DNA from 4 places in the Erwinia sp. LJJL01 genome. Region 1 is predicted to be linked to each of the others. Evidence: predicted binding sites of a transcription regulator. Region 1 holds the regulator's gene; each other region holds the start of a gene.
What was found. Region 1 encodes CRP, which controls carbon source genes, mostly activating them, when cyclic AMP is high. Its sites were predicted from a motif close to ATGTGANNNNNNTCACAT; they were not measured.
Positions count from the first base shown of each region.

Region 2: ACLI4M_RS21420 (arabinose ABC transporter substrate-binding protein) is a predicted target of CRP. The motif match lies at 1,715-1,732, and genes of this name have one in related genera.
Region 3: ACLI4M_RS12395 (glycine dehydrogenase) is a predicted target of CRP. The motif match lies at 2,475-2,492, and genes of this name have one in related genera.
Region 4: cdd (cytidine deaminase) is a predicted target of CRP. The motif match lies at 2,494-2,511, and genes of this name have one in related genera.

Region 1 covers NZ_CP178576.1:1,518,098-1,522,670, reverse strand. The annotation lists gene ACLI4M_RS08005 (YccS/YhfK family putative transporter) at 70-2,151, opposite strand; gene crp (cAMP-activated global transcriptional regulator CRP) at 2,210-2,842, opposite strand; gene ACLI4M_RS07995 (MFS transporter) at 3,343-4,545, shown strand; gene ACLI4M_RS07990 (amidohydrolase) at 4,542-4,573, shown strand, end outside.
Region 2 covers NZ_CP178576.1:4,370,371-4,374,943, reverse strand. The annotation lists gene ACLI4M_RS21425 (ribulokinase) at 1-1,592, opposite strand, end outside; gene ACLI4M_RS21420 (arabinose ABC transporter substrate-binding protein) at 1,965-2,948, shown strand; gene araG (L-arabinose ABC transporter ATP-binding protein AraG) at 3,122-4,573, shown strand, end outside.
Region 3 covers NZ_CP178576.1:2,512,312-2,516,884, reverse strand. The annotation lists gene ACLI4M_RS12415 (DUF4310 family protein) at 1-351, opposite strand, end outside; gene ACLI4M_RS12410 (DUF4311 domain-containing protein) at 365-1,141, opposite strand; gene ACLI4M_RS12405 (DUF4312 family protein) at 1,176-1,475, opposite strand; gene ACLI4M_RS12400 (SFCGS family glycine-rich protein) at 1,475-1,834, opposite strand; gene ACLI4M_RS12395 (glycine dehydrogenase) at 1,987-2,325, opposite strand; gene cybC (cytochrome b562) at 2,627-3,013, opposite strand; gene pmbA (metalloprotease PmbA) at 3,091-4,431, opposite strand.
Region 4 covers NZ_CP178576.1:170,160-174,732, forward strand. The annotation lists gene metG (methionine--tRNA ligase) at 1-1,277, shown strand, start outside; gene ACLI4M_RS01675 (CidA/LrgA family protein) at 1,360-1,755, shown strand; gene ACLI4M_RS01680 (CidB/LrgB family autolysis modulator) at 1,748-2,440, shown strand; gene cdd (cytidine deaminase) at 2,564-3,454, shown strand; gene ACLI4M_RS01690 (NAD-dependent malic enzyme) at 3,589-4,573, shown strand, end outside.

The DNA.
Region 1 (4,573 bases):
CCGGTCGCCCCTTGCTGATGATGGGCATGCTGCTGGCGGGTGGACCGAAATAAAGGGTCCGCCGCTACGTTATTTTGAGGATTTCCTCAGGCGTCGTGACAGCCAGCGGCCATGATGCGGGCGCTGGCTCCAGGTCAGTGATGAAATGGTATACATCACGCCAAGATGCCCCAGAATGCGCTTCACATGGCGCTCCATAATGGTCACCGGCCCCTGATGAAAATCTTCCGGTACCTCCAGCACGTTAGTCTCTGAACTCGGCCCGTCATACTCCAGCCGCTGCTGACAGCGCTGCAGCGCAATCTCACACGACTGTAAATAGCGCTCCGCCAGCGTCGGCGTCAGCATGGTGTGTTCGCGTGCCAGGATAGTCATGGCGTTGATATGTTCGACAATAAACTGGCTGTGCGTCACCCACAGCTGCATATCGGACAGATAGCTGGAGTTAAAGCCCGGCTCCTGCATCGCCTGATGCAGCGAGTTAAACAGCGCATTGTGCGCCTGGTTTACCTCCATGCGCTGATACGCCAGCTTCACCGCATCCTGTTCGTTGCCCAGCAGTAGCTGTAACGCGCTCTGGTAGGTCTCCAGCGCATCGTGCGCATTCTGGCGCAGCAGCCCGCTCTGCCACTGCGGCCACAGCCAGATCATGCCGCCAAAGGCAATCAGGCAGCCCATCAGCGTATCCATCAGGCGCGGCAGCAGGAACTGCGCGCCGTTCAGCGACAGCAGCTGCAGCGTGTACACCGCCGTGACGGTAAAGCCTACCGTGGCCCAGCCATAAAACTTGCGGATAAACAGATAGCTCACCAGGGTAATCACCAGCATGATGCTCAGTATCCACGGCTCCGGCACGTGCATGCCCAGCGTCCCGGCGGCAACCGCCAGCCCGGCCAGCGTGCCGAGCGCTCGGTGCTGGATGCGCACGCGGGTGGCGCTATAGCCGTTCAGGCTGACGAACATCACGGTCATCAGGATCCAGTACGGTTTCGGCAGGTTGAAGAACAGCGCCAGCGAACTGGCAAAGGTCAGCATCACCGCGAAGCGCGCAGCGGTGCGCAGCGCGGCCGATTTCAGCGACAGATAGCTCTTCAGCGCCCGCAGCAGCGGCAGGCGGCGCTGACGGTCGGCCATCAGGTCGCGGCGGTAGAGCGGGTGCTGAGTGCGCAGTACGCGGCCAATGCGGCTGAAGTGGTAGTAGCAGAAGTTACCGACCGGGTTATCCGGGTGCTGGCGGGCGATCTTCTCCAGCGCCTGCAGCTGTTTATCCATGGTGAAACGCTCGGCGAAGCGATGGTAGAGAATATCATCGGCCAGTACCCGCAGCCGCGCAGCAATGGTCTGCGCATTCCAGCGGATCACCGCCTCGGCGTGGCTTTTCTCCACCAGTTTCTGCACCTCTTCCGGCTGATGCAGGCTGACGGCAATGTGCTCCTGTAAATCCAGCGCCACCTGAAAAGCCCGCGTCAGGCGCTGATAATGGCTGTCGCGGTTGGCAGAAAGCATATGCATCTGCTGGTAGCAGGTGTTGATCAGATCGACCGCTTTTTGCTGACGTGCCAGCAGGGGAGGCAGGGCGGTTTGTGGATCGGTGAGTTTGGTCAGCAGGGTATATTTTGCTTCGCAGTAGTCAGCCAGCTCGCGATACAGCAGGCTGAGCGTTTCACGCATCGGCTGCTCTTTCCACAGCCAGAACCAGAACCAGTTAAACGCGCCGTACCAGACGGTGCCGAGGATATACAGCAGCGGGGGTTCCCACATCGGCATGCGCCCGGCGAGGCTGAGGGTGAAGATGGCGGCAATCAGCGAAGCAGGCAGCAGGCGGGCGTGCAGCGGACTGATCTCCCCGGTGACGCCAAGCAGCAGCGCCATCACCAGCAGGATCGCCGGCAGCGGAACGCCTTCAGCGCCCGCAAACTGGATCAGGAAACTGCTGAAGGCAAACAGGCTGCCGCCAACGATCAGGCGTTTGAAGAAGCGTTTATGGGGGGTATCGAGACCGGCGTTGTTGCAGCAGGCGGGCACTAAAGAGAACAGCAGGCCGCGTTGCAGGTCGCCCAGCAGCCAGCCAATCGCCACCGGCAGACACAGCACCAGCGTCTGTCTCAGGGCATAGTTTACTTCGGGGTGATAGATGATTCTCCGCCACATGCGCTGCACCAAATAAAAAAGGCGCGACAGGGATGTCGCGCCGTGAGTTCAGCGCCGGTTAGCGTGTGCCGTAAACGACGATAGTCTTACCGTGTGCAGAGATCAGGTTTTGATCTTCCAGCATTTTCAGAATACGGCCGACGGTTTCACGAGAGCAGCCGACAATCTGGCCAATCTCCTGGCGGGTAATCTTAATCTGCATGCCATCCGGGTGGGTCATGGCATCCGGCTGTTTCGCCAGGTTCAGCAGCGTCTGCGCAATGCGGCCCGTCACGTCGAGGAAAGCTAAGTTGCCCACTTTCTCAGACGTCACCTGCAGGCGACGCGCCATCTGTGATGAGAGGCGCATCAGGATGTCAGGATTCACCTGAATCAGCTGACGGAATTTTTTATAAGATATTTCAGCCACTTCACAGGCGCTCTTCGCACGTACCCACGCGCTACGCTCCTGACCCTCTTCAAAGAGGCCCAGTTCACCGATGAAATCACCCTGATTGAGGTAAGAGAGGATCATCTCTTTGCCTTCTTCATCCTTGATCAGCACCGCTACCGCGCCTTTGACGATGTAGTAGAGGGTTTCCGCTTTTTCACCTTGATGGATCAGCGTGCTTTTGGATGGATATTTGTGAATATGGCAATGTGACAGGAACCATTCGAGAGTCGGGTCTGTTTGCGGTTTGCCGAGAACCATTCGCTATTATCCTCTGTTGTAATCGAGCCTAATGTCACCCGTCATTTTGCAATGCTTAGGGTGCACAGGGGGGTATTCCCTGTCAGGCGTAGAAATATTCAAGCGTTCCCATAGGAAAATTTTTCCGGGCCTCTGATCAGAGCTTGGCTCGTTTTGTCGTCCCGTATTTCTCGTGCATCGAAGTGCCGACGAAATATTACAGCTTTGTTTGTAGCACAGCTTGCACGCACTGTCTTCTGTTGTCTCGCTTCAGCATAGTGGGAAAAAGTCCTGAAAGGGGACCTGGCTGCGCAACAGCATGCGGCAATATACCAATAAATTATTGATATTAATCATAAAGAAAAGATTAATTTTCAGAATTTATGCCGGTGTGTGCGTAAAAAAAATGTTATCAGCATGTTAAGTGCAACGATGGATGAATTGCTATGGTTCAATTTATAACCGATTGTGGAATTCAAATCTAACAGATTGATTCTTCAGATTTATTACAGGATCGCGTTATGAAAGTGACTTCGCATGCATTAATGCTCTGCCTGCTGTTTATGGGCTATGTCCTTGTCTATCTGGATAAAACGGTGATGGGCTTTGTGCTATTACCCCTTCGCCAGGAGTTCCATCTCGCGCCGCAGCAGGTGGGATATATCGGTGGCATCTTCTTCCTCGCTTATGCGCTGTTTCAGTTTCCCGCCGGCTGGTTAAACGATCGCATAGGCTACCGGCGCATGCTGGTGCTCTCGCTGTCGTTGCTTGGGCTGTGTGCGCTGCTGTTTGGCTGGCTCGGTGTCACCTTTGCTCTGCTGCTGAGCTTTCGTTTTATGGCGGGGATCGGCCACTCGGGTTATCCAAGCGCCAGCGCGAAAGCCGTAAGTGCCAATTTTGCGCTGCATCACCGCACCTTCGCCCAGTCGCTGCTGCTCTCCTCCTCCGGGCTGGCGATGGCCATCGGGCCGCTGCTGGCGGTATGGGCGCTGGATAAAATGAACTGGCATCACGCCTATATGATCCTGGCCGTGCTGGTGCTGATGGTAGCCGCGAGCATGGTGCTGCTGTTGCCGCGCTCGCCGCGGGTGATCCTCATTCCAGCTGGCGAAGTCGGCCTGCACAGTGCGCTACGCCAGCCGCTTTTATGGCAGCTGTTCTGCACTAACTTTCTGCTGAATGTGCCGGTTTACGGCCTGGTGAGCTGGCTGCCCAGCTTTCTCACTCATCGCGGACTGCCGCTCTCCGCCGTCGGGCAGATGATGAGCATTTCCGGGGTTGGTAGCGCACTGACATCGGTGGCTGGCGGCTGGCTGGTGGGGCGTTATCTGGCCGGGCGTGAACCCTGGGTAATCTGCCTGGCGTCGCTGATTGCGGCGGCGGGGATGCTGATGATTTACCTCTCCTCCAGCGTGCTGATGAGCACAATCGGCCTCTGTATTACCAATGCGGCCCTTATCGGCACCTTTATCACCACCTTTACGCTGCCGATGAAGCGTTTTCCGCTCGCGGTGACCGGCTCGATTATCGGTTTACTGAATGCCGGAGGAGTACTGGGCGGCTTCGTCGGGCCGATTGTGATGGGCTATTTAGTGGCCGCTGGCCATGGCACTTACCTTGGTGCCTTTCTGTTTCTGATGATAGCGATACTGCTGGCGGGACTGGCTCTTCTGCCGGGCAGCCGGCGTGCTTACCTCTCTTCCTTAAACCCGGAGTTATCATGAACACTGAAACGTTAAGCAAGGAAATCAC
Region 2 (4,573 bases), 1.9 Mb from region 1:
CGCTGCGGATCGGGCTGCAGGGTCTGCGCCAGCGGGCTGGCCATCTGGGCCTGCGCGCTCGGAATGTCGGGATAAACGCCGGCGGCGACGGCGGCAAAAATCGCCGCGCCGAGCGCACAGCACTCGTCGGAGGCGACGATATCCAGCGGGCGGTTCATCACATCGCAGCACACCTGCATGATGACCGGCGATTTGCGCGCAATGCCGCCCAGTGCCAGCACCTGCTGCACCGGGATATCCTGCTGTTCAAAGCACTCCATAATGGCGCGGGCGCCAAAGGCGGTGGCGGCGATAAACCCGCCGAACAGCGTGGGCGCATCGGTGCCGAGATTCAGGTCGGTAATCACCCCTTTCAGGCGCTGGTTGGCGAACGGCGTGCGGCGGCCGTTAAACCAGTCAAGCACCACCGGCAGATGGTCAAGCTGCGGGTCGGCGGCCCAGGCCGCGGTGAGCTGCTGCAGCAGATCGTTTTGCATCGCTTCCAGCTGCGGTCTGAGTTCAGGCTGTTGCTGAGCGGCCTGCACCAGCGGCCAGCTCAACAGGCGGCTGAACCAGGCATACATATCGCCAAACGCCGACTGTCCGGCCTCCAGCCCGATCATTCCCGGCATCACGCTGCCGTCGACCTGGCCGCAGATGCCTTTGATTGCCCGGTCGGCGACGCGCTCAGCATCGGCGATCAGGATGTCGCAGGTCGAGGTGCCGATCACTTTCACCAGCGTGTAGGGCTGTGCCCCGGCCCCAACCGCGCCCATATGGCAGTCAAACGCACCGCCGGAAATAGTGACACTGCCAGGCAGGCCGAGCCGTTCGGCCCATTCTGCGCTCAGCACGCCCACGGGGAGCTCGGCAGTGAAGGTATCGTGAAACAGCGGGTGATCGAGGTCGCGGGTCAGCAGCGGGTCGAGCGCGTTAAGAAACTGCGCGTCCGGTAAACCCTGCCAAAGCGGGTGCCACAGCGATTTATGCCCGGCGGCGCAGCGCCCGCGCTTCAGCTCTGCCGGGGCAGTGGTGCCGCTCAGCAGCGCCGGTACCCAGTCGCACAGCTCCACCCAGGAGACTGCCGCCTCACGCACTGCCGCATCGCTGCGGCTGACGTGCAGGATTTTGGCCCAGAACCATTCAGAGGAGTAAATGCCGCCGATAAAGCGTGAATAGTCCTGATATTCGCCGCTGTGGCACAGCCGGGTAATCGCCTCGGCCTCTTCAATGGCGGTGTGGTCCTTCCACAGCACGAACATGGCGTTAGGGTTATCAGCAAACTCCGGGCGCAGCGCCAGCACCCGGCCTTCGCGATCGATTGGCGCAGGGGTGGAGCCGGTAGAATCGACGCCGATGCCCACCACACTCTGGCGCTGCTCGGGCGTCATCTGCGTGACAACGTCACGTATAGCCTGCTCCAGCGCGTCAATATAGTCCTGTGGGTGATGGCGGAACTGGTTGTGCGCCGGCATACAGTAGTGCCCGGCCTTCCAGCGTGGGTAGGCCACGACCTGCTTAAACAGCTCGCGTCCGCTGGCGCACTCCACTGCCAGTGCCCGCACCGAATCGCTGCCAAAATCCAGACCGAGGGTAATCGCACCCTTATGCATAGTTGTTCTCCGTTATTTTCAGAACAGGCTTTTTTCATGTCCCTCTATCCTGGAAAGCTCGCGGCAATCACGTTAGGTGCGGCTGGCTGCAAATATGCACTTTTCTGCCATCAGCGGGGGTTATGTGATGAGCTTCAAATGTTGCGTGACGGTTAAACTGGCTGAATAGATGGACAAAACGACTGTAATTTCAGGGTGTGATAGCGCTCTACAAATTTTCCCTTGCATGCGGGTAAAACTAGCGCACTACCGTCACTGTTACGCCGTCAGTGCTCAGGTAAGGTATTGAATAGCAGCTTTTAAATTTATGAACATCCGATTGTTACCGTTTACACAAACCCGCGTAAAGCGGGCACTGAGCCGGAGAGCCTCATGCACAAATTCACTCAAGCGCTGGCCGCGATTGGCCTCGCCGCCGTTATGTCACAATCCGCTATGGCGGAGACCATGAAACTCGGTTTTCTGGTGAAGCAGCCGGAAGAGCCGTGGTTCCAGACCGAATGGAAATTCGCCGATAAGGCCGGTAAAGAGATGGGCTTTGAGGTGATTAAAATCGCCGTGCCGGACGGTGAGAAAACCCTGAACGCCATCGACAGCCTGGCCGCCAGCGGCGCGAAAGGGTTCGTTATCTGTACGCCGGACCCAAAACTGGGCTCCGCCATTGTCGCGAAAGCGCGCAGCTATGACCTGAAGGTGATCGCCGTTGATGACCAGTTCGTCACCGCCAAAGGTAAACCGATGGATAGCGTGCCGCTGGTGATGATGGCCGCAACCAAAATCGGCGAGCGCCAGGGGCAGGAGCTGTACAAAGAGATGCAGAAACGCGGCTGGGATGCGAAAGAGACTGCGGTAATGGCGATCACCGCCAACGAGCTGGATACCGCCCGTCGCCGCACCGGCGGGTCGATGGATGCGCTGAAGGCTGCTGGATTCCCGGAAAAACAGATTTATCAGATCCCAACCAAATCCAACGATATTCCCGGCGCGTTTGATGCCGGTAACTCCCTGCTGGTGCAGCATCCGGAGGTGAAACACTGGCTGATCGTTGGTATGAACGACAACACCGTGCTGGGCGGCGTGCGCGCCACCGAAGGTCAGGGCTTTAAGGCGGCCGACGTCATTGGCATCGGGATTAACGGCGTGGATGCGGTAAGCGAACTGTCGAAAGGTGCCGCGACCGGCTTCTACGGCTCTCTGCTGCCAAGCCCGGACGTGCACGGCTACCGCAGTATCAAGATGCTGCATGACTGGGTGACCAACGGCACCGAGCCTGCCAAGTTCACCGAAGTGACCGACGTGGTACTGATAACCCGCGATAACTTCAAAGCCGAACTGGCGAAGAAAGGGCTGATGTAATCAGTGACACCGGGTCGGGCATGCCCGACCCCTACGGTTCATCCAGGGTGATGGGGCGAACCGCGGGCCGATCGAAACCAAAAGTTCGGCTTCAGCGGCTCAGAATGCTGTAGGGGCGGACCCTCTTTTTCGGTCCGCCCGCTGCAAACGCTCAACGTGCAGGAGGAGACACTATGACCACGCAACCCGCTTATCTGAGCTTTCACGGCATAGGCAAAACCTTTCCCGGCGTAAAAGCGCTGCAGGATATCAGTTTTGACTGCTATGCCGGGGAAGTGCATGCCCTGATGGGCGAGAACGGCGCGGGCAAATCGACGCTGTTGAAGATCCTCAGCGGCAGCTATCAGGCCAGCAGTGGAGAGATCCGCATTCAAGGCCAGCCGGCTAACTTCCAGCACACCACCGATGCGCTGAATGCCGGGGTAGCGATTATCTATCAGGAACTGCATCTGGTGCCGGAAATGTCGGTGGCAGAAAACATCTTCTTAGGCCAGCTGCCGCAGCGCGGCGGGTTGGTTAACCGCGCGAAGCTGCGTGCCGAAGCCGCGCGCCAGCTAAAAACTCTCGGCATGGATATCGACCCGGATCTGCCGCTGAAATACCTGTCGCTCGGCCAGTGGCAGATGGTGGAAATTGCCAAAGCGCTGGCGCGCAACGCCAAAGTGATCGCCTTTGACGAACCGACCAGCTCACTGTCGGCGCGGGAAATCGACCAGCTGTTCCGCGTTATCCGCCAGCTGCGCGCCGATGGCAAAGTGGTGCTGTATGTCTCGCACCGCATGGAGGAGATTTTCGCCCTTAGTGATGCAATCACCGTATTTAAAGATGGCCGCTACGTGCGCACCTTCACCGATATGCAAACCACCACCAACGACCTGCTGGTGCAGGCGATGGTCGGGCGTGAAATCGGCGATATCTACGGCTACCGCCCGCGTGCGCACGGTGCAGTGCGCCTGCAGCTCGACAATGTTCAGGCCAAAGGCGTGCGCAGCGCGGTGTCGTTCAGCGTGCGAGCCGGGGAGATCGTCGGGCTGTTCGGCCTGGTCGGCGCCGGGCGCAGCGAACTGATGAAAGGGCTGTTCGGCGCCACGCGTCTAATCAGCGGCGAGCTGCGGCTCGATGGCGAGGTGCTCAATCTGCGTGAGCCGATTGAGGCCATTCGTGCCGGGATCATGCTCTGCCCGGAAGACCGCAAGGCCGACGGCATCATCCCGGTGCATTCGGTGCGCGACAACATCAACATCAGCGCCCGGCGCAACAACCTTACCGCCGGCTGCCTGATCAACAAAGGTTGGGAAGCGAAAAACGCCGGGGCGCATATTCGCTCACTGAATATCAAAACCCCGTCGGCTGACCAGCTGATTATGAACCTGTCGGGAGGCAATCAGCAGAAGGCCATCCTTGGCCGCTGGCTGTCGGAAGAGATGAAAGTGATCCTGCTCGACGAGCCAACGCGCGGCATTGATGTCGGAGCAAAAAATGAGATCTATCAGCTGATTTACGCGCTGGCCGGGCAGGGGATTGCGGTGCTGTTTGCCTCCAGCGATCTGCCGGAAGTGATGGGGCTGGCCGACCGGATCCTGGTGATGCGCGAAGGCGAAATCGCCGGGGAGCTGGACCACAAC
Region 3 (4,573 bases), 990 kb from region 1:
CAGCGAGGCCGCGAAGTTGGCTACCGGGAAGACGATGCCTGCCCCAAGCAGCAGTGCCGGCACGCCAAGGCCGATACCGGTCTGGATCGCGCCGCCAATATCAAGAATACCGACCAGCGAACCTTCGATAATGCGCGCAAACAGGAAGCTGGCACCAAATGCCGCCACCGCGCCGTAGACGCCAGTTTCCATGCCGGAACGCAGCATCGAAACAAACGCGACCTCGTTAAACGCGCCCAGGCCGTAGACGTAATACATATGCGTACCGGCGAACACCCCGGCAGAGAGCAGACCGACAAAGATCGGGAACGACCAGTCGGCATACCAGAAACCGCTTTTTGACTCTTCCATTACCCTTGTCCTCTTATTTGCCGCTCAGGGAGTTGTGGATCATCTCCATCCAGCCGGGCACGCCAAGCTGGAAGGACTGCAACAGCTTCATGTCGAAGCCACGGAAGAAGCCGCTCAGCACGAACAGCAGCACGATGGCGATCATCATCACCTTCGTGACGCGGTTCCAGCCCGCCTCTTCCACCCCTTTGCCGATCAGGATGCCCAGCACCAGGCCCGGCACGGCGTTACCCATAATCAGCTGCGCGAGGCCGCCGAAAATGGTGGCCCAGAAGCCCGATTTCTTACCGGCGTCGATGGCGGCCAGCCAGAAGATCACCGGCATCACGGTGTTCACCAGCAGGTTAGCCGCAGGCACCAGCACTTTAACCGCGGTGACCTGCAGCGCAGCAGGCACGGCAGAGGCGGTGGAGTTGAGAAACGCCACTACAATCATGCCGATGATGCCGCAGGCAATCGCCATCTTTTTCGGGTTGTGCAGGGTTTCCGCCACGTTGCGGTTTTTCACCATCAGTGCCGCCGCGCCCCAGTTGGGGATGATGCGGTGGTCAACGTCCTGAGTGAAGGAACCTGCCGCCACGGAGGAGGCCCAGGCGTTAAAGAAGAAGCCAAGGCCGAAGGAGAAGTGAGAAGCCGGGTCGCCCTCACAGGAATTCAGTTCACCCAGTGTGCGAAATGCGCCCATGCCCTGTGTGGTCGGGGCGTGGAACATACGCGCTGCCCCGGCACCGACGCCCACTCCGACCAGGCCGCCAATAATCAACGACTTAAATAAGATGATTAAAAACATCAGTTTTTTCCTTTGGATTTATATCCCAACGTTTTTAGTTAACCGCGGTGAAATCCACCTTGTCGGTGTCGACCACCGCGACGTTGACGGTGATCGCCAGCTCAACGCTGTAGGTTCGCCGTTCGCGCGCCAGAAAGAAGAACAGAAACTTTTCCGTTTTGACGCGCAGTTCGGCACGCAGCACCTTCACATCCACCGGCTCAATACGCAGGAGGATATTGCTGGTGGACTTGAGCACCGTGTTTTGCACCCGGCTCAGGGCGTCGGCAAAGGCTTTTGCTTTGCTGTCGCCCTTGCCGCTGACGTTCACCGTGGTGGTGAATTGCTCTTTCATCAGCCGTGCTTCTTCTGCCACGCCTGCACCAGACGCTCGCCCAGCTCTTCTTTATCCATAAAGCCGAAGCCCAGCACGGTGGCGCCTTCGTTGATGGCGGTGACGCCTTCGTCGATGGAGCGCATGCCGTGTTTGGCTTTATAGCCATATTTGTTCTGTGCGGTGATGGCACCTGCGCCGCCGCTGCCGCAGAAGGAGATACCGAAGTTGGCGTTTTCCGCTTTCATCACGTCGCCCAGCTTCATATCCGCTGCCACGCCAGGAACCACGATGGCTTTACCGCCCGCTTTCTCGATACCTGCTGCCACTTTCTGGCCTTTACCTAAACGATCGCCGATCACTACGATGATTTGAGACATGGTGTATTCCTTTAATTTATAGAGTGATTACTCGTGCCGTCGGTGGCGCAGTCAGTTTGGGTGCGGACAGCGCGGAAAAACCGGAGCGTACACGTAGTACGTGAGGATTTTGAGCACTGCCCAATCCCAAAATGGCAAGTAAACCAGGCACACTATTGGTTTTCTTTGGCGACTTCGAAATGCACGGAGAGTAGCCAGGCTTCCTCTTTCGGCAGGTTACCGAACAGATCGACCACCTGCTGTGCCAGCAGCATGGATTCTGGCGAAATATCGTCAAACAGGTCAGCTTCCACTTCGGGTAGCGCCTCACCGGTCAGCGAGCGCAGCGCCATCGCCCGCACGTGGGAGGTAAGCATCTGCTGCTGTACCGGGTTGGGCTGTATTGCCCTGGCCGCAAACAGGTCGGCAATCTGCCCCATCACCCGTGCGGCCAGCGCCTGAATCTCATCATCCTGCTCTGTTGCCCCACTCGGCCCCGTTCCATTACTCACGTTCGTCCCCCCCTTTTTGTAATGGTTATAAGCTACCGCTGCGCAGAGGTGCTGTGGAGAACGACTTTTTCCGCCAGCAAGCGGAAATAAACGGATGGGGTACGAGCCAGGTCGCAAAAAACATCAGACCGTGCATCAATAATTATAAAATGAGAGTTAAATCACAAAATAAAGACTATTTTGCGCAATTTATGCAGAGGCAGAGAAAACAGCAGCAGAGTAAAGCGGCCAGCAGAAGGATATAGAGGAAAAACCTATGACGGATTTAATCAGGGCCGGGGAAAATTCCCGGCCCTGAGCGTTAGCGGAACTTTTTGTGATTGGCGTCGCGGGTTTCAGCCATTTTTTTTGCTTCTTCCTTCGCGCCTTTCAGGTCCCCGTCATTGGCCAGCTTGAGGCTGGTATCGATCTGGCCAATCAGGGTATCCAGCCCGGCGTGATAGCCTTTGATCTGCGCGCTGTCTGCCGACTGGCCCTTAAGCTTATCCGGCGTCTGGGTTTTAGCGTTTTCAGCTGCGCCCTTCATATCGGTCAGCGCTTTAATCATTTCGGCTTTATCGTCGGTTTTCTGCACCGTACGCAGGCCGCCTTTCAGCATATCCATATCGCCTTCCAGATCCTGCGACAGCACGGCGAAGCTGGATAACAACAGCGAACCACTCAACATTGCAAACATTAATTTACGCATTGCTTCAGTCCTTTTAATTATAAAAAAAGGCGACTGTCTGAGCAGCCGCCTGATAAGCATACGCCTAAATCGCTAAATTACTGCCCGGCAATCTTCATTTCTGGTAACAGAATGGATCCACACTGGATATTGCTGCGGGTTTCAATATCGCTGCCGATGGTCACCATATTGCGCCACATATCTTTCAGGTTACCGGCGATGGTGATTTCACTGACCGGATACTGGATTACGCCATTCTCAACCCAGAAACCGGATGCGCCGCGCGAGTAGTCGCCGGTCAGCGCACTGACCGCCTGGCCCATCAGTTCCGTGACCACCAGCCCGGTGCCGAGCTGCTTGAGCAGGTCATCAAAGCTGTGGCCCTGCCCGGCAATGCGCCAGTTATGGATGCCGCCCGCGTGGCCGGTGCTCTGCAGCCCCAGCTTGCGCGCCGAGTAGCTGGTCATCAGCCAGTTCTGCAGTACGCCATCCTTAATGATGTCGCGGCGCTCGGTACGCACGCCTTCGCTGTCGAACGGCGTTGAGGCCAGCCCTTTCAGCAGGTGCGGATGCTCCTCAATCGTCAGCCATTCCGGCAGGATCTGCTGGCCGAGGGAGTCAAGCAGGAAGGTGGATTTGCGGTAGACGCTGCCGCCGCTGATGGCCCCCACCAGGTGACCAAACAGCCCGGTGGCCACTTCCGCGGCAAACAGCACCGGCGCTTTCATCGTCGACAGCTTGCGCGGCGACAGGCGTGACAGCGTGCGGCGCGCGCACTCTTCTCCGACCGACTCTGGCGACTTTAAATCCTCCATCGCCCGGCCAATGGTATAGGCGTAGTCACGCTCCATATCGCCGTTGGCTTCCGCAATCACGCAGCTGGAGAGCGAATGACGGCTGGAGCAGTAGCCCTGCAGCATGCCGTGGCTGTTGCCAAATACTTTAATGCCGACGTGGCTGTTAAAGCTGCCGCCTTCGGTGTTGGTGATGCGCGAGTCAGCCTGCAGCGCAGCCTGTTCTGCACGCGCAGCCAGTTCGATAGCGCGATCGGCGTCGATCTCCGTTGGGTGAAACAGATCGAGATCCGGTGCGTCAAACGCCAGCAGCTCGCGATCCGCCACGCCGGCAAAGGGATCCGGTGAGGTGTAGCGTGCAATATCCAGCGCGGCCTGCACGGTGCGTTTGATCGCCTCCGGGCTGAGATCGGTAGAGGAGGCGCTGCCCTTACGGTTCTGATAGTAAACGGTGATGCCGAGCGCACCATCGCTGTTGAATTCGACGTTTTCCACTTCCCCGTAACGCGTGCTGACGCTGATGCCGGTGGTTTTGGTTACCGCGACTTCTGCCCCATCGCTGCTGACTTTCGCCAGCTCGAGTGCTGTTGAGACCGCCTGCTCCAGGGTTTTACGCTGTTCTGCAACTTGGGAGAGTAATTTCATCGGCCTGCCATATAATTAGTTGAGAAATACCTGCATCAAATGCAGCTCTCAAGGTGATAAGGAATGATTTGAGTCTAACAGACTCAGAGAACAATTTCGCAGTAGCCACGTAACCTGATAGCATTAGCCTCTTTTTCAGGAG
Region 4 (4,573 bases), 1.3 Mb from region 1:
ACGTCTGGCTGGATGCCCCCATCGGTTACATGGGCTCGTTCAAGAACCTGTGTGATAAGCGTGGCGACATCAACTTTGACGACTTCTGGAAGAAAGATTCGGACGCCGAGCTGTACCACTTCATCGGCAAGGACATCGTCTACTTCCACAGCCTGTTCTGGCCGGCGATGCTGGAAGGCAGCAATTTCCGCAAGCCTACCAACCTGTTTGTGCACGGCTATGTCACGGTCAACGGCGCGAAAATGTCTAAATCGCGCGGCACCTTTATTAAGGCCAGCACCTGGTTGCAGCACCTGGATGCCGACAGCCTGCGCTACTACTACGCGGCCAAGCTCTCTTCGCGTATCGACGATATCGACCTCAATCTGGAAGATTACGTGCAGCGCGTTAATGCGGACATCGTAAACAAGGTGGTGAACCTGGCCTCGCGCAATGCCGGTTTCATCAACAAACGCTTTGGCGGCCAGCTGTCTGCTGAACTGGCCGACCCGGCGCTGTACAAAACCTTTACTGATGCCGCTGAGAGCATTGGCGAAGCCTGGACCAGCCGTGAATTTAGCCGTGCCATCCGCGAAATCATGGCGCTGGCCGACGTGGCCAACCGCTATGTTGACGAGCAGGCTCCGTGGGTAGTGGCGAAGCAGGAAGGCCGCGATGCCGATCTACAGGCGATCTGTTCAATGGGCATCAATATGTTCCGCGTGCTGATGACCTGGCTGAAGCCGGTGATGCCTTCGCTGGCCGAGCGCACCGAAGCCTTCCTGAATCAGGAACTGAGCTGGGACGGCATTCAGCAGCCGCTGCTGAGCCACAACATTTCGGCGTTCAAGGCGCTGTATAACCGCGTTGAAATGGACAAGGTTAACGGCCTGATTGAAGCCTCGAAAGAAGATGCCGCGGCGGCAAAAGCACCGGCTAGCGGCCCGCTGGCGGACGACCCGATCGCTGAAACCATCAGCTTTGACGACTTCGCCAAAGTTGATATGCGTATCGCGCTGATTGAGAATGCCGAGTTCGTTGAAGGTTCTGACAAGCTGCTGCGCCTGTCGCTGGATCTCGGCGGCGAGAAGCGCAACGTGTTTTCCGGCATCCGCGCCGCCTATCCTGACCCGGCGCTGCTGGTCGGCCGCCTGACGGTGATGGTAGCGAACCTGGCGCCGCGTAAAATGCGCTTTGGCATCTCGGAAGGAATGGTGATGGCAGCCGGTCCTGGCGGGAAGGATATCTTCCTGCTCAGCCCTGACAGCGGCGCACAGCCAGGCCAGGCGGTTAAGTAACTTCGTAGGGGCGGGGCATGCCCCGCCCGGGTCAGGCATGCCTGACCCCTACGGCGATTGTCGTTCAATCCTGGGGCCGACCATGCGCAACGTTCCGCTTGTTTTATGGCAATACCTCCGCGCCTTCTTCATAATCTACCTCTGTCTTTTTGCCGGTCGCGGCATTGAAACGCTGTTGCCCGTCGCCATCCCCGGTAGCATTCTCGGTATGCTGCTGCTGTTTGCCCTGCTCGCTTCACAGCTGCTGCCCGTTCACTGGGTGAAACCCGGCTGTCATCTGCTGATCCGCTATATGGCGCTGCTGTTCGTGCCGATCAGCGTCGGCGTGATGAACGATATGGATATTCTCACCGCCCAGTTTGCCCCAATTGTGCTCTCCTGCATTGTCAGCACCCTGATTGTACTGGTGACCGTCGGCCTGATTTCGCAGCGCCTCAACGATCGCCACATCCAGCGAGCGGGAGGCGAAAATGAGTGATATCTGGTGGTCGCTACCGCTGACCATTGCGGTGTTCTTCGCGGCGCGAAGGCTGGCGGCAAAAGTGAAAGTGTCGATCGTCAATCCGCTGCTGATCGCCATGGCGGTGATTATTCCGCTACTTTTGCTGCTGCAGCTGCCCTATACGCGCTACTTTCAGGGCAGCAAGCTGCTCAATGACCTGCTGCAACCGGCCGTGGTAGCGCTGGCGCTGCCGCTGTATGAGCAGATGCATCAGATCCGCGCACGCTGGAAATCGATTATCAGCGTATGCTTTATCGGCAGCCTGACGGCGATGATCTCCGGCACCGCGATTGCGCTGTGGCTGGGCGCAACGCCGCAGATCGCCGCTACCCTGCTGCCGAAATCGGTCACCACGCCGATTGCGATGGCAGTCTCCGGCACGCTGGGCGGCATCCCGGCGATCAGCGCCATCTGCGTGCTGCTGGCCGGGGTGCTCGGCGCGGTGTTCGGCCATATGCTGCTGAACCTACTGAAGGTGCGCAGTAAAGCGGCGCGCGGGCTGGCGATTGGTAATGCATCACACGCTCTTGGCACCGCTCGCGCTGCTGAAGTGGACTATCAGGAGGGCGCATTCAGTTCGCTGGCGCTGGTACTGTGCGGGATTATCACTTCCCTGCTGGCGCCGTTTATTTTCCCGCTGCTGATGGCGCTGTGGGGATAAAACTTGCGATAAGTCTCGCAATTTGTTGATCGTTTTCATGTATTGCATTGATAGAGCGATTCAGATCACATATAAATGGCTGCCGGCCCGCTAGCACGGGCGGCTTTTTGCGAGAGGCTTACTATGCACCCACGTTATCAGCAGGCATTTGCCACGCTGCCTACCCTGTTACAGAGCGCTTTGCAGCCGATATTATCTGCTGACGACTTTGCCGGATTTATCACTGCCAGCCAGGCACACCAGTTAAAACAGCACTGCGGTTACAGCGACAGCGAGCTGGCCTTTGCCCTGCTGCCGCTGGCGGCGGCCTGCGCCGTCGCCACCCTGTCTGATTTTAAAGTGGGGGCGATTGCGCGCGGAGCCAGCGGCACGCTGTGGTTTGGTGCCAATATGGAATTTGCCGGGGCCACCATGCAGCAGACGGTGCATGCCGAACAGAGCGCGGTCACCCATGCCTGGCTGCGCGGGGAAAGCGCGCTGGCCTCGGTAACCGTCAACTACACGCCGTGCGGCCACTGCCGCCAGTTTATGAACGAGCTGAACAGCGGAACGCAGCTGACGATTGAACTGCCCGGCCGCGCTGCCGCAACGCTGGGCCACTATCTGCCGGACTCTTTCGGCCCGCGCGACCTGGCGATCACCACCCTGCTGATGGATGCCGTCGATCACGGCATCGTCGCTTCGGGTGATACGCTGGAGCAGGCCGCCCTGAATGCCGCCAACCGCAGCCATGCCCCTTACAGCCAGGCTTACAGCGGCGTGGCGCTGGAGACGGCTGAGGGGGGTATCTTCGCCGGAAGCTACGCGGAAAATGCCGCCTTTAACCCTGGCCTGCCGCCGTTGCAGGGGGCACTGAACCTGCTGAACCTGGCAGGGCACAGCCTGAATACCATTCAGCGTGCAGTACTGGCTGAATCCCCGCAGGCGAAGCTGAGCCAGCAGAATGCCACCGCCGCCACCCTGGCTGCCCTCGGCTGCGGTAATCTCAGCGTCGTTGCTCTGGTTAAAGCGTAACAAAGCCTCTGTTCGTCGAGGAGGATCGCAGCTTTTGTTATTACTTGTTAACAAAAGCTGTACTTTCAGATGAATTATTTTAGGATTGGCGCCACGACACTTCCGATCCTGACACCTGACAGAGTATTAATTGCATGGAACTCGAATACGAAAGTAAACGACCGCTGTATATCCCCTATGCCGGCCCTATCCTGCTGGAATTTCCCCTTCTGAACAAAGGCAGTGCGTTCTCCATTGAAGAGCGTAATGACTTCAACCTGAATGGTCTGCTGCCAGAAACGGTGGAAACCATTGAGGAGCAGGCTGAGCGTGCATGGCGCCAGTTCCAGGACTTTAAAAACGATAACGATAAGCACGTCTACCTGCGCAATATTCAGGACACTAACGAAACGCTGTTCTACCGCCTGCTGGACAATCATCTGGAAAAGATGATGCCAATTATTTACACCCCGACCGTGGGCGCGGCCTGTGAGCACTTCTCCGAAATCTACCGCCGCGCGCGCGGCCTGTTTATCTCCTACCCGAACCGCTCCAGCATTGAAGACATGCTGCAAAACGCCACCAAGCAAAACGTGAAGGTGATCGTGGTCACCGACGGCGAGCGCATCCTTGGCCTGGGCGACCAGGGCATCGGCGGCATGGGCATTCCTATCGGTAAGCTGTCGCTGTACACCGCCTGTGGCGGCATCAGCCCGGCGTATACCCTGCCGGTGGTGCTGGATGTCGGCACCAACAATCAGCAGCTGCTGAACGACCCGCTGTATATGGGATGGCGCCATCCGCGCATCACCGGCGAAGAGTATGACGCGTTCGTCAACGAGTTCATCAACGCTGTCAAGAGCCGCTGGCCGAACGTGCTGCTGCAGTTTGAGGACTTCGCGCAGAAGAATGCCATGCCGCTGCTGGAGCGCTATCGCGACGAAGTGTGCTGCTTTAACGATGATATCCAGGGCACCGCAGCGGTGACGCTGGGTACGCTGATCGCCGCCAGCCGCGCCGCGGGCAGCAGGCTGTGCGAGCAGAAGGTGGTGTTCCTTGGTGCCGGTTCCGCGGGTTGCGGCATCGCCGAGCAGATCGTCGCGCAGATGAAGTCTGAAGGGCTCAGCGACGAAGAGGCGC